One region of the Streptomyces sp. NPDC046203 genome, then DNA from elsewhere that is predicted to be linked to it. Evidence: riboswitches for the same ligand, from Rfam matches in the RefSeq annotation. Region 1 holds a riboswitch; each other region holds the start of a gene.
The links. Region 1 has a riboswitch for cyclic di-AMP ahead of ABZ990_RS26495 (M23 family metallopeptidase). Riboswitches for the same ligand answer to the same signal wherever they lie in the genome.

Region 1 (10,257 bases):
ACGGCGGCGACCCCGGCGGACGGGGACGGCGGGGCGCGGGGGCAGTTCCGTACGGTGCTCGCGAACCGTACGTTCTGGCTGTTCTCGCTGGCCATGACCGGTTCGTACGTCCTGTCGTTCCAGGTCTACCTGGCGCTGCCGCTCGCCGCCGGGGGGACGGCGGCGACGACCGCGCTGTTCGTGGTGTCGGCGCTGGTGGCGCTGGCCGGGCAGCTGCGGATCACCGCCTGGTGCGGAGCGCGGCTGACCCGCGAGCGGTGTCTGGTGCTCGGGCTCGCCCTGATGGGGGTGGCGTTCCTCCTGCCGGCGGCGCTGGGCCGGGCCCTGGCGGGGCTGCTGCTGTGCGCGGCGGTGCTGGCGGTGGCGAACGCCGTGCTCTACCCGTACGAGATGGACACCGTCGTCGCGCTGTCCAGGGGCCGCTGGGTGGCCACCCACTACGGGCTCTACAACACCGTCTGCGGGATCGGTATCACCCTGGGGAATCTGGGGATGGGTGTCCTCCTTGACGCGACCGGCTGGTCGGCGGCGCCCTGGCTGGTGCTGTGCGCGGTCGGCCTCGGGTGTGCGGCGGCGATGGCGGCGCTCGCGCGCGGCGGACGGTTGACCACCGCGACCGCCGCCGCCACGGACGGGGAGGCAGGCGTGGACGCCGGCGCGGACAGGGACGCGGAGGCGGAGGCGGTCACGGACCCGGCCCCGGATCCGGCCGCGACCACGGTCGCGGGCCCGGATCCGGCGGTACGCCGGACGGCGGAAGAGGAGTCGCCGGACGCCACCGCCTGACCGCACCCTGGGGAGGGAGCACGAGGAGTGCGGGAAGCCCCGGAACCCAGGGAGGACGAGGAGCACAGGTGGCGCGAGCGGCGGTGCGGCGCGGGCGAAACCGGGACCGGGGCGGAGGCCGCGGTGGGGGTCGGCGCCGGGGGAACGGCGGCGGCTCCGGCTCGTACGACGGTCCGTACCGAGGCCCGTACCGCGGTGCCCGGCGCTTTCTGCGGGCGCTTCCGGCGCTGGTGATCGCGGGCGGCGTGGCATATGACGTCCTGACCCCGCCCATGTACACGGCGGCGCCGCTCCTCCCCGCGGCGCCGCTGATCGCCGCCCCGTTCTTCTCGACCCGCACCACCCTGCTGACCGGTATCGCCGCCGTCATGGCCAGTACGGGTCTGCTCTTCTTCCACAAGCAGACGAACAGCGTCGTCTCGCTCACGGAGACGCTCACCGTCGCCACGGTCTCCGCCCTCGCGGTGCTGATCAACCGGGTGATCCAGCGCAGCGGCGAGCGACTGGCCTCGGCCCGGGTGGTCGCGGAGGCGGCGCAACGGGCGGTGCTGCCCGAACCGGAGGACCGGATCCGCGGGCTGCGGATCGCGGCCCGGTACGAGGCGGCGCAGGCGGGCGCGTTCATCGGCGGCGATCTGTTCGCGGTCCAGGGCACCCCGCACGGGGTACGGGTGGTGGTCGGTGACGTACGGGGCAAGGGGATGGACGCGGTGGAGGCGGTGGCGGTCGTCATCGGCGCGTTCCGGGAGGCGGCCGAGCAGGAGGCGACGCTGGCGGGGGTCGCGGCGCGGCTCGAACGGGCGCTGGCCCGGGAGGGCGAACGGCGCGACGACCTCGACGTGTTCGAAGGCTTCACGACGGCCGTCCTCGCGGAGTTCCCCGGCGCGCCGGCGGACCCGGCGAGGCCGCGCGGGCCCGGGGAATGCGCCGGGCTCGTCCGGGTGATCAACCGGGGGCATCCCGAGCCGCTGCTGCTGTACGCCGACGGGGCGCTGCTGCCGCTGCGGCCGAGCGTGCCGGCGCTGCCGCTGGGGCTGGGGGACGTGGCCGCGTGGCCGGACCGGGCCGACGAGACGCCGTATCCGCCGGGCGCGACGCTGCTGTTCTACACGGACGGGCTGTCGGAGGCGCGGGACGCGCACGGGGTCTTCTACGATCCGGCGGAGCGGCTCGCGGGACGGATCTTCCCGGGGCCGGAGGAACTCCTCGACGCCCTGGTGGCGGACGTCCGCCGGCACACGGGCGGCGGGACGACGGACGACATGGCGCTGCTCGCGGTGGCCCGGCCCGGGGTGGGGGAGCCGGTGCGGCGGCGGACGATGCCGGTGGTGCCGGCGGACGGCCCGAAGACGCATGAGACGCATGAGGCGGATGCGGTGCGCGGGGCGGGCGGTCTGCCTGGGGCCGGTCGACCGGAGGTCGGCGAGGGCGACCAGGGTGATGACAGGGCGTAGTCGAGAGATCTCCCTCAGGTAACGACTGAGGCACCGTCATATGCCAGGTGTTCGCTGAAACCTTTCTGAAGAGGCCTCAACTCGGGCTATTCCCTCCCATTTCAATGAATGATCACAGGGGACGGCTTGGAATCCCTCACCCGCGTCTATTAACGTTCGATAACGCAGCGCGGTCGTCCCAGCCGTCGCAAGAGGCGGCACCGTGCGCACGCGCCGAATCCCGTCAGGGAACCGGGGAACCACCACATGGGGTGAATCGGGCCCCGCCGCACCCGTGCGGCTCGTCCGTAGGAGACCTTCCTGCTCCGAACCCGTCAGCTAACCCGGTAGGCGAGAAGGAAGGAAAGGAGAGCGCCTCCGTGGCGTCCAACCCCCCCACTCCGCAAGCCCCCTTCTCCCCGTACGGCCCGTACGACCCGAATGTTTCGTACGACCCGAGCGACTCGTACGACCTGAACGGCGCGTACGACCCGAACAACTCGTACGAACCGAATGGCGCGTACGAACCGAACGGCTCGTACGGCGCCTACGACGGTCCCGACGGGACCGAGAGCACGACCGGGGTGACCGGGGTGACCGGGACGGCCGAGGAGTGGAACCCCACCGAGGACTCCCTGCGGGCCCAGAGCCGTTCCGGCGGCCGGCACCGCGTCGCCAAGCGTTCCAACTTCGCCCGCTCCTCCACCGTCCTCGGCGTCGGTGTGATCGCCGCCGTCGGCGCCGGCGGTCTGGCCTCCGCGCAGCAGAAGCCGCCGGTCTCCATAGCCCTGCCGGACGTCGGCCTCCCGGACGTCAAGCTGCCCGACGTGTCCGAACTCCCGGGCGTCGGACGGCTGATGAACGGTGGCGCGAAGAAGGACGACTCCGGCATCGTCGCGGGCAACGCCAACACCCAGCCGCTCACCGCGCTCACGTACACCACCCCCGCCGACGAGGCCGCCCCCGCCGGTGCCGCCGAGGCCGGTGCTCAGCCGCAGACGCAGACCGCGGCCGACGCGGGCGAGGCGCTGCGCGCCCGTATCCTCCAGCAGGCCGAGCAGCAGCACGCGGCCGCCGACGCCGCCGAGAAGGCCGCGGCGGAGACGGCGGCGGCGGAGAAGGCCGCCGCCGAAGCCGGTGCCAAGGCCGACGCGGCCGAGAAGGCCGCCGCCGAGGCGAAGAAGAAGGCCGAGGCGGAAGCCAAGGCGAAGGCCGCGGCGAAGGCGGAGGCCGAGCGTCTGGCCAAGCTCGCCGCCAGCTTCGCGCTGCCGACCTCGTCGTACGTGCTGACCTCCACCTACGGCGTGCCCGGTTCGATGTGGTCCTCCGGCTATCACACCGGTCTGGACTTCGCCGCGCCCACCGGTACGCCGGTCAAGGCCGTGCACGGCGGCACCGTCAAGTCGGCCGCCTGGTCCGGCGCGTACGGCTACCGCATCGTCCTCGAACTCGAGGACGGTACCGAGATCTGGTACTGCCACCTGTCCTCGATGACCGCGGGCGTCGGGCAGTCCGTCGGCACCGGCGAGACCATCGGCCGGGTCGGTGCCACCGGCAACGTGACCGGCCCGCACCTCCACCTGGAGGTCCACACCGGGGACGGCTCCCGCCTCGACCCGGCGTCCTGGCTCCGCTCCAAGGGCCTGACCATCTGACCTTCCCGAGGCTCCCCGGGGTTCCCCGGGCCGCCCGGATCCCTCGGGCTTCTTCGGCCCACGCCCCTGCGCGCCTGCGCACCTTTCGGCCCGCCCGGCCCCCGTCCGTCGGTGTGACAGGGGCCGAAGAGGCGGGCGTGGAAACGGTGCGGGCCCGGACGCGCGGAGGGAAGATCGACCCATGACTTCCCTTCGCCGACTGGGCACTTCCGATCTGCACGTCTTCCCGCTCTCCCTCGGGGGCAACGTCTTCGGCTGGACCGCCGACGAGGAGGGCTCCTTCGCCGTCCTCGACGCCTACGCCGCCGCGGGCGGCAACTTCGTCGACACCGCCGACGTCTACTCGCAGTGGGTCGAGGGCCACGAGGGCGGCGAGTCCGAGACCGTCATCGGCCACTGGCTGGCCTCGCGCGGCAACCGTTCCGACATCCTCGTCGCCACCAAGGTCGGCTCCCACGCCGACTACAAGGGGCTCCGGGCGGAGACGATCAAGGCCGCCGCCGAGCAGTCCCTGCGCCGTCTCGGCACCGACTACATCGACCTCTACTACACGCACTTCGACGACGAGTCCGTGCCGGTCGAGGAGATCGTCACCGCCCTCGACGCGCTGGTGAAGGAGGGCAAGGTCCGGGCCGTCGCCGCCTCCAACATCTCGGCGGAACGGCTGCGCGCCTCCCTCGACTTCGCCGAGGCCGAGAACCTCACCCGGTACGTCGCCCTCCAGCCGCACTACAACCTGGTCTCCCGCGACACCTACGAGGGACCGCTCCAGGACACCGCCGAGGCCGCCGGACTCGCGGCCGTGCCGTACTTCGGGCTCGCGTCGGGCTTCCTCACCGGCAAGTACCGGCCGGGCCGCACCGTCGACAGCGCCCGCTCCCAGCGGCCGCTCGAACTGCTCGGGACGGAACGCGGACAGCGGGTGCTCGCGGCCCTCGACAAGGTCGCCGAGGCCCATGACGCCGAGGTCGCCTCCGTGGCCCTGGCCTGGCTGGCCTCCCGGCCGACCGTGGTCGCCCCGATCGCCTCGGCCCGTACGGTCGAGCAGCTCCCGGCGCTTCTCGCGTCCACCGAACTGAAGCTGACGGACGAGGAACTGAGCACGCTGACGGCCGCGTCCGCCTGAGTTTCGCCCGAGCCGTTCCGGGGGCGGGGCCGGGCCTGAACGGGGACGGAACCCGCTCCGGTACGGGGCCGATGGCCCGCCCTGCCCCGCCCGCGCCTCTTGCCCCGTCGCCCCGCCGTCCCCTTCGGCTCGTTCAGAAGCCGGTGGGTACCGGAGAGCCAGGTCCGGCCCCCGGTTCCCGTCGGATCCGGCCCGCCAGCCGGACCGGGAGCAGCGTGGCCGGTACGGCGAGGGCGGGCACGATCCAGCGCGACAGCTCCAGCACCTGCGCCACGGCGCCCAGGGCGAGGCAGCCGAGGAACACGGCCAGGCCCGTGAGCACGGCGGTCCTCACCAGGGCCGCCGGCCGGTGGTCGAAGGGGTGGGCGTGGCGATCGTGGTGAGGGCGGTGAGGAAGGTGGTGGTCCGGGCGGGAACGGAACCACCGCAGACCGAAGCGCAGCGACAGGATCGCGAGCAGGCCCAGGCCGGTGGCGATGCCCGTACTCGTCCGGGTCTCGTCGCGCGGCTCGTCGAGGGTGGCCTGCCGGGCCTCGTCGGTGGCGAGCGCCACGACCCTCCCGCGCCAGAGCGTCCCGGCGACCCGGTCCCCCGGCCGCAGCCGTTCCAGTAGAGGGCCAGGATCCGCGAAGCTCACCGTGGGCCGCAGGACGGGACTGTTCAGCGATGCCTGGTAGCGGCGGCTTCGGGGAGTCCGGTCGACCACGATGCCGGCCACCGTGAACGCGACCGCCCGCAGACAGCCCTCCGGTCCGGCGGTGTCGGCGTCGTTGATGTCGGCGGTCTCGGCGGCCGATCGTGCGCCGGCGGTGACGGGACACGGCTCGGCGGCCCGGTAGTCCGCGTTCCACGACACCGCACCCGGTATGCGGTGGACGAAGCTGTCGAAGGACACCACCCCGAGCAGCAGCCCCAGCACGAGCGCGCCCACCCCGGCGAACCGCGCCAGGCCCCCGCCGTACGGACCGCTCCCGGGCCGCCACCGGACGGGCCCGTCGCCGTCCACCGGATCCTGCGCGTTCCCCACGGCCACCGGAGTCCCCCTCGCGTCCCCGCGCCGGAACTCCCCGCCTCCCCCTGAGACGGCCCCCTCCCGGCTGCCCCCGCAGTCTTCAGCCCAGGATGATCTTCAGACAAGAGGTCTGCATCGGCCGGACCAGGACGAATATCCAGCGGCGTCCTCAGCTGCGGTACGGGTTGTAGCCGCCGTAGTCCAGGTACTGCGGCGGCGTCCAGACGCGGCCGGTGGCCCGGGCCGCGTACGACAGCGCGGGCGAGGCGAGCGGCCGGCGCTGCCACAGATGGTGCAGCAGCTCCTGCTCGCGGGCCGCGAAGTCGGGTACGGCCTGGCCACGCCGGGCCCGGTGACGCAGGAACGCCAGGGTCGTGGCGAACGCCTCGTACTCGCCGACGGCCTGCGCCGCCGGTTTGCCGCGGCCCCGGGCGGCGAACGCGCGGGCCATCGAACGGGCCCGCATCGAGGAGAGCGCGAGCGGTTCGTCGGGCGCGAGCCAGCCCGCCGCCGCGTACGCCGGGAGCTCGGCGGATATGGTGCGCAGCTCCCGCTGCCTGTTCCATATCGCCAGCCAGACCAACAGGGCGAACACCGGCACCATGAACATGCCGTAGACCAGCAGGAACGCCATCGGGTGGAAGGTCGCCGAGCCGTTCCACAGCGCGTGCAGGCCCATCGCGAGGAGCAGCCCGCCGAGCGGCAGCAGCGTCATGCGGACCCGGCGGGCCTTGGCGGTGGCCGGGAGCAGGGCGGCGAAGCCGAGCCCGAGGCCGGTGAGCGAGGTGAACAGCGGATGGGCGAACGGGGACAGGACGACCCGCACGACGAACGTGCCCACGGTGACCGCCCCGACGCCCGTCCCGCCGATCTCCTGGTCCTCGCCGAAGGCGTTGCCGAGGTAGAGGATGTTCTCGGTGAAGGCGAAGCCGGTGGCGGTGAAACCGGCGTAGACGAGGCCGTCGACCGGGCCGTTGAAGTCCCTGCGGCGGAAGAGGAAGAGCAGCAGGACGGCGGCTCCCTTCGCGGTCTCCTCCACGAACGGGGCGACGGCGGTCGCGCCGAGGGCGTCCGCCGAGTCACGGTCGGCGGTGGCGCTCGATATCCACTCCACGGCGAAGGAGTTGGCGAAGATCGCGATCAGCGTGGACGCGAACGCGCCCCAGGCGAGCGCGAACAGCAGGTTCTTCCAGGGGGCCGGCTCGACCCGGTCGAGCCAGCGGAACGCCGACAGCAGCAGGGGCACCGGCAGGACGGCGAGCCCGAGGCCGACGAGGAAGCCCTCGGTGCCGGTCTCCTCCCGCACCAGCGCGAGGATCACCAGGCCGCACAGCGCCAGCACGGTGATCACGGCGATGCCCCGGACCAGCCGGCTGCGCCAGAAGGCCCGGCGGGGTTTGTAGCGCCACTTGGCGCGCGGCGGCACGGCGCCGAAGTCCGGCTGTTCGCCTTCCCGCGTGGGAACGGGGGAAGGCGCGGTCAGGCCCGGCGGGTGGGCCGGCGGGGCGGCTGTGCCGCCGGCCGCGCCGAAGGGCGCGGGCGCGGATCCGGTGATCGGGTTCGAGGACACCCGACGACAGTAGCCAGCGTCACCGACAGTAGTCGAGAGGGTTCTTTCGGCCTGTGGAAAACCCGGTGGGAGGTGTCTCGTCCCCCACCCAGGGGCTCACACCCTGTGGAAAAGCAGGTCGTGGACGACGTGTCCCTTGTCCAGTCCCTGCCCCTCGAAGCGGGTCAGCGGCCGGAAGCCGGGCCGGGGCGCGTAGCCGCCGTCGGCCTGGGAGTTCTCGAAGTCGGGGTGCGCGGTCAGCACTTCCAGCATCTGCTCCGCGTACGGCTCCCAGTCCGTGGCGCAGTGCAGCAGCCCGCCCTTCGCCAGGCGCGGCGCGAGCAGCGTGAGGAACTCGGGCTGGATCAGCCGCCGCTTGTGGTGGCGGGCCTTCGGCCAGGGGTCCGGGAAGTAGATCCGGCAGCCGGCCAGCGACTCGGGCGAGATCATCTCGCGCAGCAGGATGATCGCGTCGCCGTTGGCGACCCGGACGTTGGTGAGCCCGTTGCGGTCGGCGAGCCCGAGCAGATTGCCCTGGCCGGGGGTGTGCACGTCCACGGCGAGGATGCCGGTGCCGGGGTCGGCGGCGGCCATCTGCGCGGTGGCCTCGCCCATGCCGAAGCCGATCTCCAGGACGACCGGCAGACCGCCGAACATCTCGTCCAGGTCGAGGACGCGGGCGCCGTCGATGTCGATGCCCCAGTCCGGCCAGCGCTTCAGCAGCGCCTCTTCCTGGCTGGTGGTGACGCGGCTGCGGCGCGGCTGGAAGCTGCGGATCCGGCGCTCGTGGTGCGAGCCCGCCGGGTCGGGCGAGGGTCCCTCGCCCGGCGCGAACCGTCGGCTGCCCCGCTGCGCGGGCTGCTGGGCGGGGGCCGCCGGTGCGGCGTGCGGGGTGTTCTCTGGCTGCTCAGACACAATGCTTTCGATTCTACGGCGCACCGCGCGGTCGTCGCGGGCCCGAAGAGAGCGACGGCGGGCGGGGAACCGGGCGCCCTCGCACCGCCACGACGGCCGTGGCTGCCGCCACCGCCGTCACCGCCGTCACTGCCAAGGCTCCGTGCCACTCGCCACGACCGCCCGGGCCCCCGGCCCCGGCCCCGCGCCCCTCGCTACAGCTGCGCCAGCGCCCGGCCCGCCACCTCGCGGCCGATCGGCAGGGACGCCGTCGCCGCCGGCGAGGGCGCGTTGAGGACGTGCACCGCCCGCGCGGTCTCGCGGATGAGGAAGTCGTCCACCAGCGTCCCGTCCTTCAGCACCGCCTGCGCCCGCACCCCCGGCGTCGCTCGCCGCAGGTCGCGCTCCTCCACGACCGGCAGCATCCGCCGCACCGCCTCGGTGAAGGCGTGCTTGGACAGCGAGCGGTGCAGCTCGCCCACCCCGTAGCGCCAGTGCGCGCGGGCCATCGCCCGGGTGCCGGGCCAGGCGAGGGTGTCGGCCAGGTCGCGCGGGCGGACGACCGGCCAGCCGTATCCCTCGCGGGCGAGCGCCGGGACCGCGTTCGGTCCGACGTGGACACCGCCGTCGATGCCCCGGGTGAGATGGACGCCGAGGAACGGGAAGGCGGGGTCGGGGACGGGATAGACCAGGCCGCGCACCAGGGACGGGTCGGTCAGCTCGTAGTACTCCCCCCGGAAGGGGATGATCCGCATCCCCGGGTCGTCGCCCGTGAGCCGGGCCACCCGGTCGCTGTGGAGGCCCGCGCAGTTCACCAGGACCCGCGCGCGCACCACGCGTCCGGCGGCCGTGCGCACCGCGACGCCCCAGGGCCGCCGGTCGATCGCGGTGACCGCCGAGCCGTAGCCGATACGGGCCCCGGACTCCTCGGCGAGCCGGGCCGCCACCGCGCCGTAGTCGGTGATCCCGGTGGTGCCGACATGGATCGCGGCCAGGCCCCGCACTCGCGGCTCGTACTCGCTGATCTGGGCCGGCCCCAGCTCGCGTACCGGGATCCCGTTCTCCCGGCCGCGCTGGACGAGCGCGTGCAGCCGGGGCAGCTCCTCGCGCGCGGTGGCGACGATCAGCTTGCCCGTGACCTCGTACGGAATTCCGTGTTCCGCGCAGAACTTGACCATCTCGGCGGCGCCCTCGACCGCGAACCGGGCCTTGAGCGAGCCGGGGCGGTAGTAGATGCCGCTGTGGATCACGCCGCTGTTGCGGCCGGTCTGGTGGCGGGCCGGGGCGTGTTCCTTCTCCAGGACGGTGACCCGGGTGCCGGGAGCCGCGCGGCTGATCGCGTACGCGGTCGACAGGCCGACGATTCCGCCGCCGATCACGAGCACGTCACAGTCAAAGCGGTCCGATTCGGACACCAGCGCCACCTCCCACCCCTGCATACTGCACTGGCCCACTGACACCCGGGCCAAACCGTTCGTTCCATGGGACGTGTGTCACGCCGGCCGCGCGAGGCCGCGCCCGGACCCGCCGTCATGCCCACGACACCGCGTCCGCGCCCCCGCGCCCGGTCCGGCCGGACCCGGACCGGCCGGTTCCACTCACGCCGGACCCGCCACCCATGACGGTTCCGCCCGTGCCGCTTCCGCTCACGCCGGTGTCACGAGCAGCGGCCGCGCCCGCTCGCGCAGCTCCATGACGCGCGGCTCGTGCCCGTACGGTTCGAGGCGGTGCAGCAGATCCCGTACGTACTCGGTGGTCCGGGCCGACGAGATCCGCCCCGCGACCTCCACCGCGCGCGTACC
Region 2 (10,257 bases), on a different contig from region 1:
GGCGGGGTGCGGGCGGTGAGCGCGCCGCTCGGGGCGGACAGCCGCACCGTGTCGCCCGGCCGGAGCCGGTCGGACAGCGCGGTGCTCATCGCCCCGCCCTCGACCCGGCCGATGTGCAGATCGACCGTGCCGTCCGGGCGCGGCGCGTTGGCGAGCGAGTACGTACGCCAGATCCTCGGCGCGTGCGGCGTGCTGACACTCGTGTACTGGCCCGGCAGGTAGGGGAACGGCGTCCGGGGGCGCAGGGTCAGCAGCGTCAGATCCGGCCCGTACCGCTCGTGCCGCACCACGTCGGCGTCCCACCAGGCCGGCTGCCCCGCCTCGGCGGACCGCCCGGCGCCGGCCTGCATCAGGTCGGACACCAGCCCGTACGCCTCCGTCCACGCCTTCTCCGCCTCCATGCTCCAGGCGGCCCCGGACGCGTGCGCGAACGCGGCGAGGAGGCTCGCGCCGACCGCGCTGTAGAGCGCGGGCGTCGCCAGGAACTTCCGGTGGTCGCGGCCCAGCTGCCCCAGGTACTCCCCGAGCGCCGGGTCGTCCAGATGCGTCACCACATGGGTCAGCGCGGCGAACAGACGGTCTCTCTGTGGCGCCATGTCGGCGGGGAACAGCTCGCGGACGCGCGGGTTGTTCCAGAAGAGGTGCGAGTAGAAGTAGGTGACAGCGTGCTCCGCTCGTCTCTCGACGACCGCGAACGTGCTTTTGAGTAGCTGGGCATCCACTTGACAAGATCTAAGCACCTCACGCGCCGGCCAAGCGCCGCAGCCGGGGCCTTCAGGGTGTGAGAAAGGTCCGTCACCCCGCCTTCGCGCCGAAGGAGTCGGGTCACCTCGCCTTCGCGCCGAAGAAGTCGGCGAGGGCGGGCGCCAGGACCCCCGGGGCTATCGCGTGTTCCTCCCCGGGGAAGACCCGCAGGGTGAAGTTGTCGCCCGCCGTGGCCAGCTCGCGAGCGCCGGTCAGGATGTGCGGCGCGCCCCGGTCGCCGCTGCCGACGAACACCGGCACGGTCACCGACGCCCAGCGGCCCAGCGGCAGCGGGCGCCCTGACATGATGTCGCCCATGACCCGGCCGTCGTAGGAGAGCGTGGGGGCGAGAGCCTCCATGCCCGCCCAGAACGGGGCCTGACGCATCCCCGCGACGACCTCCTCGGGCACGCCGACCGCCGCCGTCATGAAGTATTCGACCGCGTCCCCGTACGCCCCACGGCCGACCAGCTCGGTCAGCCGTGTCACGTAGTCGGCGGGCAGCGGCGGGCGGCTGTCGTCGGTGATGAACGGCGGCTCGTAGACCGCGAGACGGGTCACCGCGCCGCCGCCGATCCGGGCCGTGGCCTCCAGAGCGAGAGCGCCGCCGGACGACATCCCGAAGAGCGCGGCGGAGCCGCCGGCCGGTCCCTGGATCAGCGCCTCCAGGTCCTCGATCTCCCGCGCCACCTCGTACGGCGCGGTGTCGCCGCTGCCGCCCCGGCCCCGGCGGTCGTAGGTGATCACGGTGAAGTGCTCGGCGAGCAGTCCGGCCAGTTCGGCGGATTCGGCGCCGGTCATCAGCGCCCCGCCGACCAAGACGACGGACGGGCCGGTGCCACGGACCGTGCAGGCGATCGCGGTGCCGTCAGCGGAGACGACCTTGTGCGTGGTCGTGGTCGTGGTCATGAGAGATCCCCTTCCCCCGAGTTCGCACGGAACTCGATCCCGATGCTTGCTGACGCGGCGGCCGTGGGAGGGGCCGTCGATCAGGTACTAGACCGTACAGTACTCAGGTGGGTACTGGTCGGTCCAGTACTCTTTCGGGTGAGCGTTTCCGGCGGGGACGGGGGCGGAGAGAAGAAGAGAGAAAAGGGAGAGGGGAACGGCCATGGACAGCCGCTCGGCACTCAAGCACCAGTCGATCCTGGAGGCGGCGACCTCCGTGTTCCTGACCAAGGGATACGCGGGGACGAGCATGGACGACATCGCGAAACTGGCCGCGGTCTCCAAGCAGACCGTCTACAAGCACTTCGCCGACAAGGACACCCTCTTCGCCGAGATCGTCCTCGCCACGACGGACGACGTCGACGGGATCATCGGGGCGGCGGCCGAGTTCCACACCGTCGTGAATGGCGGTGGCGGTGGCGAGGGGAGCGGGGCCGGGGACGGGAGTGGGGTCGAGGCCGGGGCCGGGGCCGGGGCCGGCGGTCTGGAGGAGGGGCTGGCCCGGCTCGCCCGGAGCTTCGTCCGTACCCTCACCCAGGACCGCGTTCTGCGGTTGCGGCGTCTGATCATCGCCAACGCCGACCAGTTCCCCGAGCTGGGCGCCGACTGGTACGAGCGCGGCTTCGAGCGGGTGCTCGCCGGTCTCGCCGACACCTTCCGGCAGCTCGACGCCGAGGGGCGGCTCACCGTCCCGGATCCGAAGCTCGCCGCGCACCACTTCGCCGGGCTGCTGCTCTGGATCCCCGTCAACGCGGCCATGTTCCACGGCTCCGCCCAGCACACCGACGCCGATCTGGACCGGTACGCGGAGGAGGGTGTCCGGGTCTTCCTCGCCGCCTATCGCGGGAAGGGTGGAGATGGGGCCGGCGATAGGGGATAGGGGAGAGGGCGGGGGCATGGGCGTGGGCTGACAGCCCGGGGCGGGGCGCTCCGGCTCCGCCCGGCCCGGCTCCGCCCGGCTCCGCCCGGCTCCGCCCGGCTCCGCCCGGCTCCGCCCGGCCCGGCCCGGCCCGGTCCGGCCGGGACCCATGGGCCCCATGAGGCCCATGGTCCCCGTGGTGTCCCGCCAGGCGCCTTGTACCGTCGGAGCATGAGCACACCCCCCGCCCCCGAGCTGTTCACCTGGGAGTTCGCCACCGATCCGTACCCGGCGTACGCCTGGCTGCGCGAGCACGCGCCCGTCCACCGGGCGACGCTGCCCAGCGGGGTGGAGGCATGGCTGGTGACCCGGTACGCGGACGCCCGCCAGGCGCTCGCCGACCAGCGGCTGTCGAAGAACCCGGCGCACCACGACGGGCCGGCGCACGCCAAGGGCAAGACGGGCATCCCCGGCGAGCGCAAGGCCGAGCTGATGACGCACCTGCTCAACATCGACCCGCCGGACCACACCCGGCTGCGCCGCCTCGTCTCCAAGGCGTTCACCCCGCGCCGCGTCGCCGAGTTCGCGCCGCGCGTGCAGGAGCTGACCGACCGGCTCATCGACGGCTTCGCGGAGCGCGGGAGCGCGGACCTCATCCACGAGTTCGCGTTCCCGCTGCCGATCTACGCGATCTGCGACCTGCTCGGCGTACCGGCCGAGGACCAGGACGACTTCCGCGACTGGGCCGGGATGATGATCCGGCACGGCGGCGGGCCGCGCGGCGGCGTCGCGCGCTCGGTGAAGAAGATGCGCGGCTACCTCGCCGAACTCATCCACAAGAAGAGGGAAGAGCCGGGAGACGACCTGATCTCCGGACTCATCCGCGCCTCGGACCACGGCGAGCACCTGACCGAGAACGAGGCCGCCGCCATGGCCTTCATCCTTCTCTTCGCCGGCTTCGAGACCACCGTCAACCTCATCGGCAACGGCGTCTACGCGCTGCTGCGCGACCCCGGGCAGCGCACCCGCCTCCAGGACTCGCTCGCCGCGGGGGAGACCGGCCTGCTGGAGACCGGGATCGAGGAGCTGCTGCGGTACGACGGGCCGGTCGAGCTCGCGACCTGGCGCTTCGCGACCCAGCCGCTGACCATCGGCGGGCAGGAGATCCCGGCCGGCGACCCGGTCCTCGTCGTCCTCGCCGCCGCCGACCGCGACCCGGCCCGCTTCGACCAGCCGGACACCCTGGACCTCGCCCGGCGCGACAACCAGCACCTGGGATACGGCCACGGCATCCACTACTGCCTGGGCGCGCCGCTGGCCCGGCTGGAGGGCCAGACGGCGCTCGCGACGCTCCTGACCCGGCTGCCCGACCTGAAGCTCGGCGCCGATCCGGCCGAGCTGCGCTGGCGCGGCGGGCTCATCATGCGTGGCCTGCGGACCCTTCCCGTGGAGTTCACCCCGGCCCCTCGGCGCCACGAAAGCTGACGACAGGTCAAAAATGTGATGTTCGCGTGATCTGCGGTGCATCGACTTGTGACGCCCGTTCGAATGCGGCTACGTTCACCCGCAGTCCACGCCGTCACGCGAAAGGCACTCCGCATGCGCTCCGGGAACGGACGTCACCGTCGACCTCGCCAGGCCCCCGCTATCGTCGTCGCCGCGGGAGTGACCGGATCGGCCCTGGCCCTGCCCCTGCTCGCCACCGGGTCCGCTTCCGCCGCCGATGCCCAGACCTGGGACCGGGTCGCCGAGTGCGAGTCGGGTGGCGCGTGGAGCGCCAACTTCGGCAACGGTCTCTACGGCGGGCTCCAGTTCACCCAGGACGGCTGGGAGCGGCACGGCGGTCTCGCCTACGCGCCCAGCGCCGACCTGGCCAGCCGGGCCCAGCAGATAGCCATCGCCGAGAAGGCGTTCGCCGCCGGCGACACCCAGTGGGACACCTGCGCCCCGATCGCCGGGCTCCAGCACGACGGCAAGGCGCCCGCCGTCGACCCGGGCTCCGGCCCGCTGCCCAGCGCGTCGCACTCTCCCGTCGCCGAGTCGAACCGCACCGACGGCCTGCCGTCCGAGGCCGGCCAGAGCAACGGCAGTCAGGGCAACGGCAACCAGGGCAACGGCAGTCAGGGCAACAACGGCCAGGGCAACCAGGGCAACGGAAACCAGGGCGACCAGTCCGGTCACGGCCAGAACGGCAACCAGGCCAACCAGGGGAACGGTCAGAACGGCCACGGCCAGGGCGGCCAGAGCGGTCAGGCCGGTCAGGGTGACCCGTTCGGCCAGTCGCAGGGCAACCAGGGGAACCAGGGCAACCAGGGCGACCAGGGTGGTTACGGGCAGGGCACCGGCCCGGCCGCACCCGGCGGCTCCGTGGACTCGTACCCGGGCGGGATGGCCACTCCGGCCACCCCCGACGCCTCCGCCGCCCCGGCCACCCCGGCGCCGGCGGCCACTCCCTTCGGCCCGATCGCGCCGGGCGTCTCGCTCCCGCAGGCGCCGACCGGCCTCCTCGCCATTCCCGGCGTCCTCCAGCTGCCCGGCCTCCCGGGCGCGCCCACGACCCCGGCCGCTCCCGCGGCTCCGGCCGCCCCGGACACGTCCGTGACGCCGGGTCTGCCGACCGCGCCCGGGACGGCCACCCCGGGTCAGACAACGGGGCAGAGTCAGAGCCACGGCCAGGGCCAGGGCCAGAGCGACAGCAAGGGCAAGCACCGGGGTGACGCCGCGCCGGAAGGTACGGACGGCTCGGACGCCGCGCGTGAAGCGGGACGGCACGCCGCCCCGGCCGGCAGTGACACCGACGCTGCCGATGCCGCCGAGGGCGCGAAGGGCGCGAAGGGCGGCGAAGGCGGCGCCGCCAAGAGCGAGGTCGTGGCCGGAAACGCCGTCACGGCGGACAAGGCGGACGAATACACCGTCAGACCGGGAGACAGTCTGACGGAGATCGCACGGCGTACGGGCCTCGTGGGTGGCTGGTCCGCGCTCTACGACGCCAACAAGAAGGAGCTCGGCTCCGACCCTGACCTCATCGTCCCTGGTCAGAGCCTCAAGCTGGGGTCGCAGAACTCCTCGTCCGACGAGTAGTCAGGGGCTGAATGTCCGTAATGCCGCAGTGAGACATGGATCTCTCTTGCCGAACGGGCGTGCGGCCGTCGTGGGCTGTGATCGAATCGCCCCTCACCTGCACAAACACCCCCTGACGGGGAGCAAGTAGGGGCGATTTTTCCGGGTTGATGGGCTTTGATCTTCTCCCCGGTCTGTGTCTACGGTCAGGACCGCTCGCCACCGCGGGCCCCGTCGGGCGGTACGCCGAATCCTGCCGCCGGCCGATGGGAACAGTCGTCGCGTCATGCGCCGAAGGCAGGAGCGGGGGACCCAAGGTAAGCGCCGGGCCCGGCCGTTGAAACAGACGGCCGACGACCGGCTTGGGGTGGAGCCGCGTGCAAGGACACGCGGCCGGACAACTCACAGGTCCGAACCCGACAGCTCACCTCGTAGGCGTCGGTGAGGAGAATCTCCATGCTGTTTTCCGGCAAGGGCAAACGCCGTCGTCCCTCCAAGGCCACCCGTGTCCTCACGCTGACGAGCGTCGCGGGCGTCGCCGTCGCCGCCCCGCTGATGGCCGCGGGCAACGCCTCCGCCGCCACCGCCGCCGAGTGGGACCGCGTCGCGCAGTGCGAGTCCGGTGGCAACTGGTCCATCAACACCGGCAACGGTTACTACGGCGGCCTCCAGTTCTCCGCGTCCACCTGGGCGGCGTACGGCGGCACCTCCTACGCCTCGCGCGCCGACCTGGCCTCGAAGACCCAGCAGATAGCCGTCGCCGAGAAGGTCCTGGCGGGCCAGGGCAAGGGCGCGTGGCCGAGCTGCGGCGTGGGCCTCTCCGGCGCCGCGTACTCGGGCTCCGCCTCGTCGTCGTCCTCTTCGTCGGCCGCCTCGTCTTCGTCTTCTTCCTCGGCGGGCTCGTCGTCTTCGGCGGCCTCTTCCTCCTCCTCTTCCTCGTCCTCGGCGAGCAAGAGCACCGGCTCCTCCGCCGGCTCGGCCACCGGTTCCATGACCGCGCCGCAGCGCTCCACCGAGCAGCCGACCACCCGCGGCACCCAGCGCCAGGCCCCGCAGGCCGCTCCGCAGGACGCCGCCAAGAAGACCGTCACCACCCCGACCGGCAAGAAGGTCAAGAAGGGCGACGGCGAGTACAAGGTCGTCTCCGGCGACACCCTCAGCAAGATCGCCAAGGAGAACGGCGTCAAGGGCGGCTGGCAGCAGCTGTTCAAGCTGAACAAGGACATCGTCGAGAACGCCGACCTGATCTACCCGGGCCAGCAGCTCCACCTGAAGTGAGCCGCGCGCTCGTGTGAGCCCCCACCTCTCACGAGCGGCACCTCGCGCGGGTTCGGCGACTGTCCCCCGTGGTGACCCCGTGACCGTCCCCGACCGGCCCGGAGCGCGTGCTCCGGGCCGGTCGCGGTTCGCGGCCGTGGCGCATGGCCGCAGTTCGTGGGTTGGGGCGCACGGCCGTGGTTCGCGGTTCGCGGTCGCGGGTCGCGGGTCGTGTTCGTCGGTCACGCCGTTTTCGCGCTCCCCGAGCCGCTCATCGGTCCGATTCCGGGTCCGCCCGTCGCTTTCCTCCGGATCCATACCGATGAGTAACCCAGGGGATTCGTCCCCATGTGCATGCCCCCGGGTCCTTTTTCGTCTTAGGGGGCGGGCGCCCGGTGGCCGTCGCCACCGCGCCGGTTAGGCTCTTGTCGCAAGGCGAACGAGACCTTGCGCATGCGTCACACTCAGCGTCACATCCCAGAAGGAGATGCTCGTGCCGTCCATCGACGTCGTCGTAGCCCGGGAAATCCTGGACTCCCGAGGCAACCCCACCGTCGAGGTCGAGGTCGGCCTCGACGACGGCAGCACGGGTCGTGCTGCCGTTCCGTCCGGCGCCTCCACCGGTGCGTTCGAGGCCCTGGAGCTTCGCGACGGTGACCCCAACCGCTACCAGGGCAAGGGTGTCGAGAAGGCCGTCCTCGCGGTCATCGAGCAGATCGGCCCGGAGCTCGTCGGCTACGACGCCACCGAGCAGCGCCTGATCGACCAGGCCATGTTCGACCTGGACGCGACCCCGGACAAGTCCTCGCTCGGCGCCAACGCCATCCTCGGCGTCTCCCTCGCCGTCGCGCACGCCGCCTCCGAGGCGTCGGACCTGCCGCTCTTCCGCTACCTCGGCGGCCCGAACGCGCACCTGCTGCCCGTTCCGATGATGAACATCCTGAACGGCGGCTCGCACGCCGACTCCAATGTGGACATCCAGGAGTTCATGATCGCGCCGATCGGCGCGGAGTCCTTCTCCGAGGCCCTGCGCTGGGGCACCGAGGTCTACCACACCCTCAAGAAGGTCCTGAAGGACAAGGGTCTGTCGACCGGCCTCGGCGACGAGGGCGGCTTCGCCCCGAACCTGGGCTCCAACCGCGAGGCCCTCGACCTCATCCTCGAGGCCATCAAGCAGGCCGGTTACGTGCCCGGCAAGGACATCGCGCTCGCGCTCGACTGCGCCGCCTCCGAGTTCTACAAGGACGGCGTGTACGAGTTCGAGGGCAAGTCCCGCTCGGCCGCCGAGATGACCGAGTACTACGAGGAGCTGGTCGCGGCCTACCCGCTGGTCTCCATCGAGGACCCGCTGTTCGAGGACGACTGGGCCGGCTGGAAGGTCATCACCGACAAGCTCGGCGCCAAGGTCCAGCTCGTGGGCGACGACCTGTTCGTCACCAACCCGGAGCGTCTGGCCCGCGGCATCGAGGAGGGCTCCGCCAACGCCCTCCTGGTCAAGGTCAACCAGATCGGTTCGCTGACCGAGACCCTGGACGCCGTCGAGCTGGCCCAGCGCAGCGGCTTCAAGTGCATGATGTCCCACCGCTCCGGCGAGACCGAGGACGTCACCATCGCCGACCTGGCCGTCGCCACCAACTGCGGCCAGATCAAGACCGGTGCCCCGGCCCGCTCCGAGCGCGTCGCCAAGTACAACCAGCTGCTGCGCATCGAGGAGATCCTCGACGACGCCGCGGTCTACGCCGGCCGCAGCGCCTTCCCGCGCTACAAGGGCTGACACCCGGGCGGGCCCGCGCCCGGCGCGGGTGATCTCCCGTCAGGGCCGATCCGCGTCAGGGCCGGTCCCCGGCAGGGGCGATTCCCGGCAGGGCCGATCCGCGTGAGGGCCGGTCCCCGACGCGGGTGATCTTCCTGCCGGGGCCGATCCCTCGCCGGGGCCGATGTCCCGCCAGGGCCGATCTTCGGCTCGCCGCTTCCGTCCGTCCCCGCACCCGGTCCCGTACCGTGTGCGGGGACGTACGTTTGACCGGCACGTGCCGCCGCCGCACCGCGCCGACACGCGCGCGTGCGTGTGGTGGTCGTACCAGCGCATGGCGGACCGCGACGGATGGCGCGACGTTTAGCGCGACGTATGGCGCGACGGATGGCGCGACGGATGGGGAGACGCAGGACATGGCCGTGAAGGACCGGGACCGGTTCTCGACCGCGACCCGGATCAGGCTGCTCGGCGAGCAGACCGCCGCCCGTGTCTACCGTTCCCAGACCCGCCGCCAGGACCGCCGCTCCCGGCTCACGGGGCGCGCCGCGTTCCTCGCGCTCGTCGTCTGTTCCATGGTGGTGGCGCTCGCGTACCCGATGCGGAGCTACGTCTCCCAGCAGGGCGAGATCGCCGACCAGCGGCAGAAGGCGGCCGAGGCCGCCCGCCGCGTCGAGCAGCTGCGCGACGAGAAGGCCCGCCTCCAGGACCCCGCGTACATCCGCCGGCTGGCCCGTGAGCACCTGCACTACGTACGGCCCGGCGAGACGGCCTTCACCGTGAACGACCCCGAGGCGGACAGCCGGCCGCGTTCGGACCGGGGGGCGGAAGACCAGCCCTGGTACGACAATCTGTGGGACGGCGTGGACAACGCCGACCGCCACTGACCCCCGTCCCCCCCACCCCACCGCACCCCCGCTCCTTATTCTTTTCCCCCCACTCCCACCTACTTCAGCAAGGCAGACCGAGGCAGACATGGACACGCCCCCTCCGCAGACCGAGAGCACCGAGCCCACCGCCGCGGACATCGCCGCGTTCGAGGCCCAGCTCGGCCGGCCGCCCCGCGGCCTGCGCGCCATCGCGCACCGCTGCCCCTGCGGCAACCCGGACGTCGTCGAGACCGCGCCCCGGCTCCCCGACGGCACCCCGTTCCCGACCACGTACTACCTGACCTGCCCGCGCGCCGCCTCCGCCATCGGCACCCTGGAGGCCAACGGCGTGATGAAGGAGATGCAGGCCCGGCTCGCCACCGACCCGGAGCTGGCCGCCGCGTACCGCGCCGCGCACGAGGACTACATCGCGCGCCGTGACGCCATCGAGGTCCTGGAGGGCTTCCCGAGCGCCGGCGGCATGCCCGACCGGGTCAAGTGCCTGCACGTGCTCGTCGGCCACTCCCTGGTGGCGGGCCCGGGTGTGAACCCATTCGGCGACGAGGCCCTGGCGATGCTGCCCGAGTGGTGGGCGAAGGGCCCGTGCGTCACCCCGTGCGTGGAGAAGAACCAGCAGGCCGAGCAGGCCGAGCAGGGCGAGAAGAGCGGCCAGGCCGAGTCGAGCAGCCAGACCGAGCAGGGCGAGAAGAGCGGGGAGGGGTCCGCGGAATGACCCGGGTCGCCGGAATCGACTGCGGTACGAACTC
Region 3 (10,257 bases), on a different contig from region 1:
GCCGCTGGTCGTCGCCTGCGCGCTCGGCATCGAGAAGCTGGCCCTGCGCAGCGGCGGCCGGGGCGGCGCGCCCGCCGCGCTGACCGTCGTCCGTACCGGCATGGGGCCGGCGCACGCGCGCCGGACCGTCGCCCGGGTCCTGGGCCGTGAGCCCTGGCGGGACGCGGCGGTCATCGCCTCCGGCTTCTGCGCGGGCCTGGCCCCCGGGATGCACCCCGGCGACGTCGTCGTCGCCGAGGAGACCCGCGACGCCGACGGCGCCACGCCCTGCGACGGCACCGCGCTGCTCGTGGCGGCCCTCACCCGGGCGCTGCCCGGCCGTACCGTCCACACCGGCCCGCTGACCGGCTCCGACCACGTGGTGCGCGGCCCCGAGCGGGCCGCGCTGCGGGCCGGCGGCGCCCTCGCCGTCGACATGGAGTCGGCCGCCACCCTGCGGACGGCGCTCTCGGCCGGTCCGCGCCCGGTTGCGGCCGTACGGGTGGTCGTGGACGCTCCAGAGCATGAACTGGTCAGGATCGGCACGGTGCGCGGGGGAATATCGGCGTTCCGCGTGCTCCGTGCCGTCCTTCCCGCGTTTGTCGAATGGCACCGTTCGTTACTGCTTCCCAGGAGGTGAGCGAGACATGGCCATGCCGCTCCGTCAGTCCATCAGGGTCGGTACCTATCTCTTCGAACAGAAGCTCCGCAAGCGGGAGAGGTTTCCGCTGATCGTCGAACTGGAGCCGCTGTTCGCCTGCAATCTCAAGTGCGAGGGGTGCGGCAAGATCCAGCACCCGGCGGGCGTCCTCAAGCAGCGGATGCCGGTCGCCCAGGCGGTCGGTGCCGTCCTGGAGTCCGGGGCGCCGATGGTGTCGATCGCCGGCGGCGAACCTCTGATGCACCCTCAGATCGACGAGATCGTGCGTCAGTTGGTGGCCAGGAGGAAGTACGTCTTCCTGTGCACCAACGCCATGCTGCTGCGCAAGAAGCTGGACAAGTTCACCCCGTCCCCGTACTTCGCCTTCGCCGTGCACATCGACGGCCTGCGCGAGCGGCACGACGAATCCGTCGCGAAGGAGGGCGTGTTCGACGAGGCGGTGGCGGCCATCAAGGAGGCCAAGCGGCGCGGCTTCCGGGTCACCACCAACTCGACCTTCTTCAACACCGACACCCCGCAGACCGTCATCGAGGTGCTCAACTACCTCAACGACGACCTCCAGGTCGACGAGATGATGATCTCGCCCGCCTATGCCTACGAGAAGGCCCCCGACCAGGAGCACTTCCTCGGGGTCGAGCAGACCCGGGAGCTCTTCAGGAAGGCGTTCGCGGGCGGCAACCGGCGCCGCTGGCGGCTCAACCACTCCCCGCTCTTCCTGGACTTCCTGGAAGGCAAGGCGGACTTCCCGTGCACCGCGTGGGCGATCCCCAACTACTCCCTCTTCGGCTGGCAGCGCCCCTGCTATCTGATGAGCGACGGCTACGTCCCCACGTACCGCGAACTCGTCGAGGACACCGACTGGGACAAGTACGGCCGGGGCCGCGACCCGCGCTGCGCCAACTGCATGGCGCACTGCGGCTACGAGCCCACCGCCGTCCTCGCCACCATGGGCTCCCTCAAGGAGTCGCTGCGCGCGGTCCGCGAGACGGTCACCGGGAACGGCCCGGCATGACCGAGGAGTTCGACCTGCGGGCGCTGCTCGCCGCGCGCGGCGGCGAGCGCTACGAGCTGCACGCCCGCCACCTCAACCACCAACTGCCCCGCATGCTCCACACCATAGGGTTCGACAAGGTGTACGAGCGGGCCGAGGGGGCCCACTTCTGGGACGCCGACGGCAACGAGTACCTGGACATGCTGGCCGGCTTCGGCGTCATGGGGCTCGGCCGGCACCACCCGGTCGTCCGCAAGGCGCTGCACGACGTCCTCGACGCCGGCCTCGCCGACCTCACCCGCTTCGACTGCCCGCCGCTGCCCGGCCTCCTCGCCGAGCGGCTGCTGGCCCACAGCCCCCATCTCGACCGGGTGTTCTTCGGCAACAGCGGCACCGAGGCCGTCGAGACCGCCCTCAAGTTCGCCCGGTACGCCACCGGGCGGCCGAGGATCGTCTACTGCGCGCACGCCTTCCACGGGCTCACCACCGGCTCCCTGTCCGTCAACGGGGAGCCGGGCTTCCGGGACGGCTTCGCCCCGCTCCTGCCCGACACGGCGATCGAGCTCGGCGACCTCGACGCCCTGGAGCGCGAGCTGCGCAAGGGCGACGTGGCCGGCTTCGTCCTGGAACCCATCCAGGGCAAGGGCGTCCACGCCGCCCCGCCCGGCTTCCTGCGCGCCGCCCAGGAACTGCTGCACCGGCACGGCGCCCTGCTCATCGCCGACGAGGTGCAGACCGGCCTCGGCCGGACCGGCGACTTCTATGCCCACCAGCACGAGGAGGGTGTCGAGCCCGACCTGATCTGTGTCGCCAAGGCCCTCTCGGGCGGCTATGTGCCCGTCGGCGCCACGATCGGCAAGGACTGGATCTTCAAGAAGGTCTACTCCTCGATGGACCGGGTCCTCGTCCACTCGGCCAGCTTCGGCTCCAACGCGCAGGCCATGGCCGCCGGGCTCGCCGTGCTCTCCGTCATGGAGTCCGAGGACACCGTCGCGCACGTCCGCCGCACCGGCGACCTGCTCGCCTCCCGGCTGCGGGAGCTCGTACCCCGCTACGAACTCCTCAAGGAGATCCGCGGCCGAGGACTGATGATCGGCATCGAGTTCGGCCGCCCGACCTCGCTCGGGCTGCGCGGCCGCTGGGCCATGCTCCAGGCGGCCCGCAAGGGGCTCTTCGCGCAGATGGTCGTGGTGCCGCTGCTCCAGCGCCACCGCATCCTCACACAGGTGTCCGGCGACCATCTGGAAGTGATCAAGCTGCTCCCGCCGCTGATCATCGACGAGAAGGACGTCGACCGCTTCGTCACCGCCTTCACCGCGGTCATGGACGACGCGCACGGGGGCGGCGGGCTCCTGTGGGACTTCGGGAAGACCCTGGTCAAACAGGCTGTGTCGGCCTCGTAGGGCCGGCTGCGGGGCTGCGTGCCCGCAGAGTCGTCGGGAGCCGCCGGGTGCGGGAGAAGCCGCTCCCGTGAGGGTTTGCCTCTGAGGCAAGAAATTTGCCTCAGAGGCACGATCCTGGCCCAATGGAGGCATGGACCACGTTACCGACGTCCTGCAGGACGTCGCCCCGCAGCTGCGGGCCCTGCGGCGCCGCCGGGGGCTCACGCTGGAGGGCGCCGCCCAACGGGCCGGGCTCTCGCCGGCTCACCTCTCCCGACTGGAGACGGGGAACCGGCAGCCCTCGCTGCCCATGCTGCTCTCCCTCTCCCGTATCTACGGTACGACGGTCTCCGAACTGCTGGGCGAGACGCTGCCCGAGCGCGACCCGATCGTCCGGGCCGGCCGCTCCGATCCCGTCGAGGCCGACGGCTGGATCTACCGCCAGGCCGGAGCCGCCGGGCGCGCCATGCAGTGCCTGCGCGTCCACATCCCCTTCGCCACCAGCGCCGACATCGTCCGGATGCACCCCGGCGAGGAGTGGATCCACGTCCTGGAGGGACGGGTCAGGCTCGCGCTCGGCGACACGGTGCACGTTCTCGATCCTGGGGACAGCGCCCACTACGACTCGCTCACCCCGCACCGGGTCGGCGCCGCCACCCAGGCAGGGGCCGAGCTGATGTTCGTCCACACCCTGATCCAGAGCCCCGCCGCCGAGCTGTGCCTCGGCAACGGGACTCCGCACAGCCGCTGAGCCCCCAGAAAGGATTCGACATGTCCGACAAGTCCGTACCGGTCACCGGTGAAGAGCGTGGTGGCGGCAAGTTCCCCAAGGGGCTCGTGCTCCGTCTCTTCGCCTACCTCATCGCGGGTCACCTGTTCGCCGGCTTCCTCTACCTGCTCTTCGAGATGGGCGGCGGCCAGTAACACGGCGGCAGGCGAAGCGGTCTCGGCGGCCGGCCCCCGGCCGACCGCCCCAGGCCCAGCCCCCTACGCTTCCGTGAGCAGCCGCTCTCGCAGCCGCTCACGGGTTTCCGGGGCCAGTCCCAGGCCCGTCAGGAGATACGCGTCGACCGACCCCCAGGTCGACTCGATCGCCTCGAACCCGGCGCGCAGATACTCCACCCGCGCGTCGAAGAGCGGGGCCAGCAGCTCCATCACCTCCGGAGACATCCCGTCCGGGGCGGTGGGGCTGCGCTTCATCCGGTAGCGCCGGTGCGGGGCGTTGGACTTCAGATAGTCCGCCTCGATCGCCTCCCGCTCGACCCCCACCGCCAGCAGGGATATCGCGATCGCGAGCCCCGCCCGGTCCTTCCCCGCCGCGCAGTGCATCAGCGCCGGAACGCTGTCCCCGGCCATCGTGTGCAGGATCCGGCTGTGCTCGGCGGTCCGCTCGACGATCATCCTCCGGTACGAGCGGGTCATCCGCCCCGCCGCCTGGCCCTCGCCCAGGACCTCCCGCAGCCGCGCCAGTTCGCCGGAGCGCACCAGCTTCCAGAAGTCCTTGCCGTCGGCGGGGTCGCTGAGCGGGATGCTCACGTTCGTCACCCCGGGCAGTGCCACGTCCGGCCCCTCCAGGCGCCGGTCGGCGTCATTGCGGAGGTCGAACACCGTATGCAGGGACAGGGCGGTGAGGAAGGCCGCGTCCTCGGTGGTGGCGTGCGCCAGATGGCCGCTGCGGAACAGCCGCCCGGTGCGGACGGCCCGGCCGTCCGCGGTCGGCAGCCCGCCCAGGTCACGGAAGTTGCGTACGCCGGTGAGCTCGGGCTCGGTCGTCGCTTGCGTCACGGTCGCTCCTGCTCTCGGGATCGGTTTTCCGGCATCATCCCGGTGCCCGCTTCACGGTGCACCCCTCGGGGCACCGGTGGGCGATCTGCCCGAATTAGCGGGTTCGATATAACGCGCCCTGATTGCTGGGGGGATGGGCGCCGGGGCGTGAGCAGCGTCATAAACATGACGGACCGTGGTGGAGCGTCCTTTTCAATTCCCTTTCACGGAAAGCCAATCGATGGGGCGTCATCGATGCGGCGTGGCCGGAATGCGGGCCCGGCGCGCCGTGATCATGGGGAAAAGGAATAAGGCGGCTTGTTCCCGCCGACACGGCTCGTCTAGCGTCGCGTTCCATCCGGACGGACCGCCGAATCCTGCCGCCGCCCGGAATCCGCACTCACCCGTACCCGGCAGGAGCGGGGGACCCAGGTTTTACGCCGGTTCCTCGGCGCCCGAAATGAAAAGGCGCGCCACGAAGGACGGCTCGGGGTGAAGTCGCGTGAACGCGCGGCCGGACATCTCCCGTCCGAACCCGACAGCTCACCTCGCAGGCGACGGAGAGGAATGCCGTCATGCCCGCGAAGGGTAAGCACCGCCGCCGCAAGGCCCGCCCGTTCGGCCGTGGAATAGTCGCCGCGAGCGCCGGCGGGGCCGTCGTCGCGCTGCCGCTGATCGGCGCGACCGGCGCCCATGCCGCCGAACGGGCCGTTCCGGCCGCGACGCCCCGACAGGTTCCCGTTGCCACTCCGGCGTCCGTCCCGGCATCGGTCCCGGCCACCGCCCCCGGTGGCGGCGCGAGCGCGTACACCGTGGTGCCCGGCGACCACCTGTCCAAGATCGCCGCGGAGCACCGGCTGGCCGGCGGCTGGCACCGGCTCTACCACGACAACCGCCAGGTGGTCGGCGAGAACCCGTCGCTGATCTTCCCGGGCATGAAGCTCGTCCTCGGCGCTCCGCACACCGGCCAGGCCGCCGCTGCCCCGAAGATCGCCACCCCGAAGATCGCCACCCCGAGGGCCGCCGCCTCGCAGAGCGTCGGGCGGAGCGCCGACGGCGTGTCCACCGCCTCCGCTTCCGCCTCCGCCTCCGCTTCGCGTGGTGCCGAGCGCGTCACCGCGTCGGCCGCCGGTGCCTCCACCCAGGCGTCCACGCCGGCCCCCACGGTCTCGGTGTCGGCCTCGTCCCCGGCTTCGGCCTCGTCCCCGGCGTCCGCCGCCGTGTCCACCGGCACTGCGGCCTCGGTCCCGGCCGGTTCGACCGCCTCCTCTGGCGCGACTGCCTCCTCCGGCTGGGTCGCCCCCGTCAGCGGCGGCACCTCCACCCCGTACCGCGCCTCCGGCTCGATGTGGTCCTCCGGCTACCACACCGGTGTCGACTTCATGGCGGCCACCGGCACCACCGTTCGCGCCGTCGGCCCCGGCACCGTCTACTCCGCCGGCTGGGGCGGCTCCTACGGCAACCAGGTCGTGATCAAGCACGCCGACGGCACCTACTCGCAGTACGCCCACCTCTCCTCGATCACCGTTTCCGCAGGCCAGGCCGTCTCCGGTGGCCAGCAGATCGGCCTGTCCGGCGCGACCGGCAATGTGACCGGCCCGCACCTGCACTTCGAGATGCGCACCGGGCCGGACTACGGCTCCGACATCGACCCGCTGGCCGCCCTGCGGCAGCACGGCGTCGCCGTCTGACCCGTCCGACCCGGCCGTCCCGAAACGGCGGAAAGGCCCTCCGAGCCCGCCCGTGAAGCAGGCCCCGTAACCGGCCCCCGGCGCACCCGCGCCGGGGGCCGGACGCGTATTCCGATTTGGTCGAATCTTTATCGGTGGCATATATCACCCGCCGTCAACCCCTCCTTACGGTCGCGTAGGTCACATCCGTCCGGCAAAGATGTGCTCCCGTGGCAGACGATTCGACAACACGAGACATGAACGCAATCGGGTCGTACGCGGCTATCGGTGACAGTTTCACGGAGGGCGTCGGAGACCCCGGGCCCGACGGGACATTCGTCGGCTGGGCGGACCGTTTCGCGGTCCTGCTGGCCGACCGGCTGCCGGAGCACGACGACTTCCGCTACGCGAATCTGGCCGTACGGGGGCGCCTGCTCGACCAGATTGTCGCGGAACAGATCCCGCGGGCGAAGGAACTCGCCCCCGACCTGGTGACCATCTGCGCCGGCGGCAACGACATCATCCGCCCCGGCACGGACCCCGACGACGTTGCCGAGCGCTTCGAGAGCGCCATCGCCGACCTGAGCTCCGCCGTCGGCACCATCATGGTGGCGACCGGCTTCGACACCCGCGACGTGCCGCTGCTCAAGCACCTGCGCGGCAAGATCGCCACGTACAACGGGCACGTACGGGCCATCGCCGACCGCTACGGCTGCCCGGTGCTCGACCTGTGGTCGCTGCGGTCCGTCCAGGACCGCCGCGCCTGGGACGACGACCGGCTGCACCTCTCGCCCGAGGGGCACACCCGGGTCGCGCTGCGCGCCGCCCAGGTCCTCGGCATGCCGGTGCCGGCCGACCCCGAGCAGGTCTGGCCGCCGCTGCCGCCGCGCGGCACCCTGGAAGTCCGCAAGGACGACATGCACTGGGCGAAGGAGTACCTCGTCCCGTGGATCGGCCGGCGGCTGCGCGGCGAGAGCTCCGGCGACAACGTCGAGGCCAAGCGCCCCGACCTGCTGCCGCTGTAGCGGACCGGACCAGCGCCGGACCGGCCCCGGCACTCGCACCGGCCTTGCCCCCTGTACGCGTGGGGCGGGGCCGGTGCCGTCGTGTCCGGGGGCGCGACGAGGGTGCGGCGGGGGGTGCGACGGGGGCGCTTCGCACGCCGGCGGGACAATCGGCTCATGACATCTTCCGCATCGCAGTCCCGTGGTCCCGCCGGCCGTGACGCCGAGGAGCGGGGTTACCTCCTGGACAACGCCCGGGCCGAGGCGGGCGTCCGCTTCGGCGCGCTCGGCGCGCTGTTCGACCCGTCGACCTTCCGGCACATCGAGCGGCTGGGGATCGCCCCGGGCTGGCGCTGCTGGGAGGTCGGGGCCGGCGGTACGACCGTGGTGGACTGGCTGGCAGACCGGGTCGGTCCGGACGGCCGGGTGGTGGCGACCGACATCGACACCTCCTGGGCCGCCGGCGCGGCGTCCGGCGTCGAGGTGCTGCGGCACGACGTGGGCGCGGACGAGCCGCCCGGCGACGGCTTCGACCTGATCCACGCGCGGCTGGTGCTGGTGCACGTCGCCGACCGGGACCGGGCCCTCGCCGCGATGGCCGGGGCACTGCGCCCCGGCGGGTGGCTCCTCCTGGAGGACGCCGATCCGGCGGCTCAGCCGCTGATCTGTCTCGACGAGTACGGTCCCGAGCAGGCCCTCGCCAACAAACTGCGCACCGGTTTCCGGAAGCTGCTCGCCGAGCGCGGCGCCGACCTCGCGTACGGCCGCCGGCTGCCCCGGCTGCTGCGCGAGGCGGGCCTTGCGGACGTCGCCGCCGACGCGTACTTCCCGATCACGGCGCCCGCCTGTGACGTACTGGAGGCGGCGACGGTCCGGCATGTGCGCGACCGGCTCCTCGCGGCGGGTCTGGCCACCGAGGACGAGATCGAGCGGCACCTCGCGAACGTCGAGGCGGGTCGTCTCGACCTCGCGACCTCGCCGATGATCTCCGCCTGGGGCCGCCGCCCCTGAGCACGGGCCGGCCCGCCGGTCCCTGTTCGTCCCGTCCCGGCGGTCCCCGGCCGGTCCGGCGGCGGCGCGGGCCGGGGGAGCAGGGGTCAGGGGTCGACGAGCTGACCGACGACCTTGGCCAGCAGGAAGCCGGCGGTGTTGGCGTCGGCGCTGACGGTGATCGCCGTGCCGCCGGACACGTACATGCGGACCGGGGAGCCGAATTGGTGATTGCGCGCGACCCCGAGAGCGCCGCCGTAGTTCAGCGGGCTCGACGCGAAGTGGAGGGGGAGCTGGACCTGCTGGGTGCCGCCGTCCGAAGCCCAGAGCTCGTCCATGGTGTCGTTCTGGCCGATGGCCGCGTAACCGGACAGGTGCTCGACGATCAGCAGCTTGCCGGCCGGAACGGGGTCCATCACCACGGAGACCCGGGTGGTGGGGGCCCCGCGGTTGTCCTGGTACTTCACCGCGGACCATGGCTGGATACCCATGCTGAGCGCCTTCCGGTCCTGGGGCCCGAAGCGGTCTTCCGGCCCCGCTGCGCGCATGCTCGCACCGGTTGCCGTTCCGCGCGGTTTCATCCGGCACGCGAAGCCCGAAGATCACACGAAGGGATCCCGGGGGATCGGCGCGGATGCCCCCGGAACGCGGGCCGGGCCGGCCCTCGGACTCGCCGGCCCGCCCGAAGTTTCGTCGAAGCGGGATCCCGGCGGGCGGGGCGGGGCGGGTTCCCGGGTTACGCGTCCGGTGTCCCCGCGCGAGTCGACGAGCCCGCCGCGCCGTTCCGGGGCAGCGCGGCGAGGCCCAGTTCGCGGGCCAGGGCGGCGTCCGCCCACGTCACCATGGTGGTGCGGGGGAGCGCGCCGGGGTACGAGGTCATCTGGACGGCCAGGCCGTCCAGGAACGCGGTCAGCCGCCAGGCCGCGGCGACCGGGTCCGGGCACGGGAATTCCCCGGCCGTCACCCCCTGCCCGATGACCGCCGCGAGCTCCTCTTTCCAGGCCCGGTCGAGCGCGCCCGCGACCTCGCGCAGGGCCGGTTCGCGCGGGCCCGCGGCCCAGCCCTCGATCCACAGACGCCAGCCGTCGGCCCGGCCGGTCGGGGTGTACCAGCGGACTGCGGCGCGCAGCCGCCGGACCGCCGTGGTGCGCCGCCCGAGCAGGGTGCGCAGCCGGGCCAGGTCCTCCTCGGCGGCGTGCGCGAAGGCCGCGGCGACCAGCTGTTCCTTGGTCGGGAAGTGGTACAGGACAAGGGCGTTGCTGACCCCGAGCTCGGCGGCGACATCGGCGATCCGGACCGCCGTGACACCCCGGGCCCCGATCTGGACGGCGGCCGCCCGCAGCAGCTCCTGCCGCCGCTCGGCCACGTTCAACCGCACTTTCGCCACGCCTCGCACCCTACACAGACCTGACCGGTGCATGATCATCCGTGCGGCGCGTCGGCGCGGCTTCGCGTGAATGCCCTCCGTACGGAGGCGACCACGGGTGGCGTCCGGCCGAGGGCGCCCATAATGAGAAGACCCTTGACTCCAGGAGGCTCCGTGACCGGCACTGGCTCCGACTCCTCGCCGCGGGTACGGCTGCGCGGTCTGCGGCCCGCGGCTTTCGGCGCCGACCCGACGGGGGAGCGCCTGGCGCGTATCCGCAGATCCCCGAACTTCGCCGACGGGGTCTTCGTCAACCCCGACCCGAACCGGCCGAGGCCGTCGGGTTCGGCGAAGGAGTTCGCCAAGGTCTACTTCGGGAAGGAGGCGCGCGCCCGCCGTGCCCCCGCCGGCCGGATCCCCGTCCATCCGACGACGGTCGCCGATCTGGCC

Region 2: linked by a shared signal. The riboswitch ahead of ABZ990_RS16635 (transglycosylase family protein) and the one ahead of ABZ990_RS26495 (M23 family metallopeptidase) in region 1 are both predicted to bind cyclic di-AMP.
Region 3: linked by a shared signal. The riboswitch ahead of ABZ990_RS05005 (peptidoglycan DD-metalloendopeptidase family protein) and the one ahead of ABZ990_RS26495 (M23 family metallopeptidase) in region 1 are both predicted to bind cyclic di-AMP.

The regions. Positions count from the first base shown of each region.
Region 1 is NZ_JBEYZX010000050.1:17,789-28,045, reverse strand. It holds gene ABZ990_RS26505 (MFS transporter) at 1-786, shown strand, start outside; gene ABZ990_RS26500 (PP2C family protein-serine/threonine phosphatase) at 1,014-2,240, shown strand; cyclic di-AMP (ydaO/yuaA leader) riboswitch at 2,442-2,588, shown strand; gene ABZ990_RS26495 (M23 family metallopeptidase) at 2,804-3,874, shown strand; gene ABZ990_RS26490 (aldo/keto reductase) at 4,056-5,000, shown strand; gene ABZ990_RS26485 (hypothetical protein) at 5,134-6,033, opposite strand; gene ABZ990_RS26480 (PrsW family intramembrane metalloprotease) at 6,182-7,495, opposite strand; gene trmB (tRNA (guanosine(46)-N7)-methyltransferase TrmB) at 7,679-8,476, opposite strand; gene lhgO (L-2-hydroxyglutarate oxidase) at 8,671-9,894, opposite strand; gene ABZ990_RS26465 (MFS transporter) at 10,102-10,257, opposite strand, start outside.
Region 2 is NZ_JBEYZX010000019.1:50,203-60,459, forward strand. It holds gene ABZ990_RS16610 (globin domain-containing protein) at 1-722, opposite strand, end outside; gene ABZ990_RS16615 (alpha/beta hydrolase) at 826-1,653, opposite strand; gene ABZ990_RS16620 (TetR/AcrR family transcriptional regulator) at 1,856-2,572, shown strand; gene ABZ990_RS16625 (cytochrome P450) at 2,783-4,036, shown strand; gene ABZ990_RS16630 (transglycosylase family protein) at 4,217-5,632, shown strand; cyclic di-AMP (ydaO/yuaA leader) riboswitch at 5,891-6,064, shown strand; gene ABZ990_RS16635 (transglycosylase family protein) at 6,068-6,889, shown strand; gene eno (phosphopyruvate hydratase) at 7,362-8,642, shown strand; gene ABZ990_RS16645 (septum formation initiator family protein) at 9,038-9,508, shown strand; gene ABZ990_RS16650 (DUF501 domain-containing protein) at 9,597-10,223, shown strand; gene ABZ990_RS16655 (Ppx/GppA phosphatase family protein) at 10,220-10,257, shown strand, end outside.
Region 3 is NZ_JBEYZX010000004.1:114,315-124,571, reverse strand. It holds gene ABZ990_RS05035 (1-hydroxy-2-methyl-2-butenyl 4-diphosphate reductase) at 1-619, shown strand, start outside; gene hpnH (adenosyl-hopene transferase HpnH) at 627-1,652, shown strand; gene ABZ990_RS05025 (aspartate aminotransferase family protein) at 1,649-3,034, shown strand; gene ABZ990_RS05020 (helix-turn-helix domain-containing protein) at 3,165-3,764, shown strand; gene ABZ990_RS05015 (DUF6126 family protein) at 3,785-3,937, shown strand; gene ABZ990_RS05010 (tyrosine-protein phosphatase) at 4,001-4,798, opposite strand; cyclic di-AMP (ydaO/yuaA leader) riboswitch at 5,169-5,347, shown strand; gene ABZ990_RS05005 (peptidoglycan DD-metalloendopeptidase family protein) at 5,353-6,468, shown strand; gene ABZ990_RS05000 (SGNH/GDSL hydrolase family protein) at 6,705-7,472, shown strand; gene ABZ990_RS04995 (methyltransferase domain-containing protein) at 7,629-8,462, shown strand; gene ABZ990_RS04990 (hypothetical protein) at 8,549-8,932, opposite strand; gene ABZ990_RS04985 (TetR/AcrR family transcriptional regulator) at 9,178-9,828, opposite strand; gene ABZ990_RS04980 (MBL fold metallo-hydrolase) at 9,982-10,257, shown strand, end outside.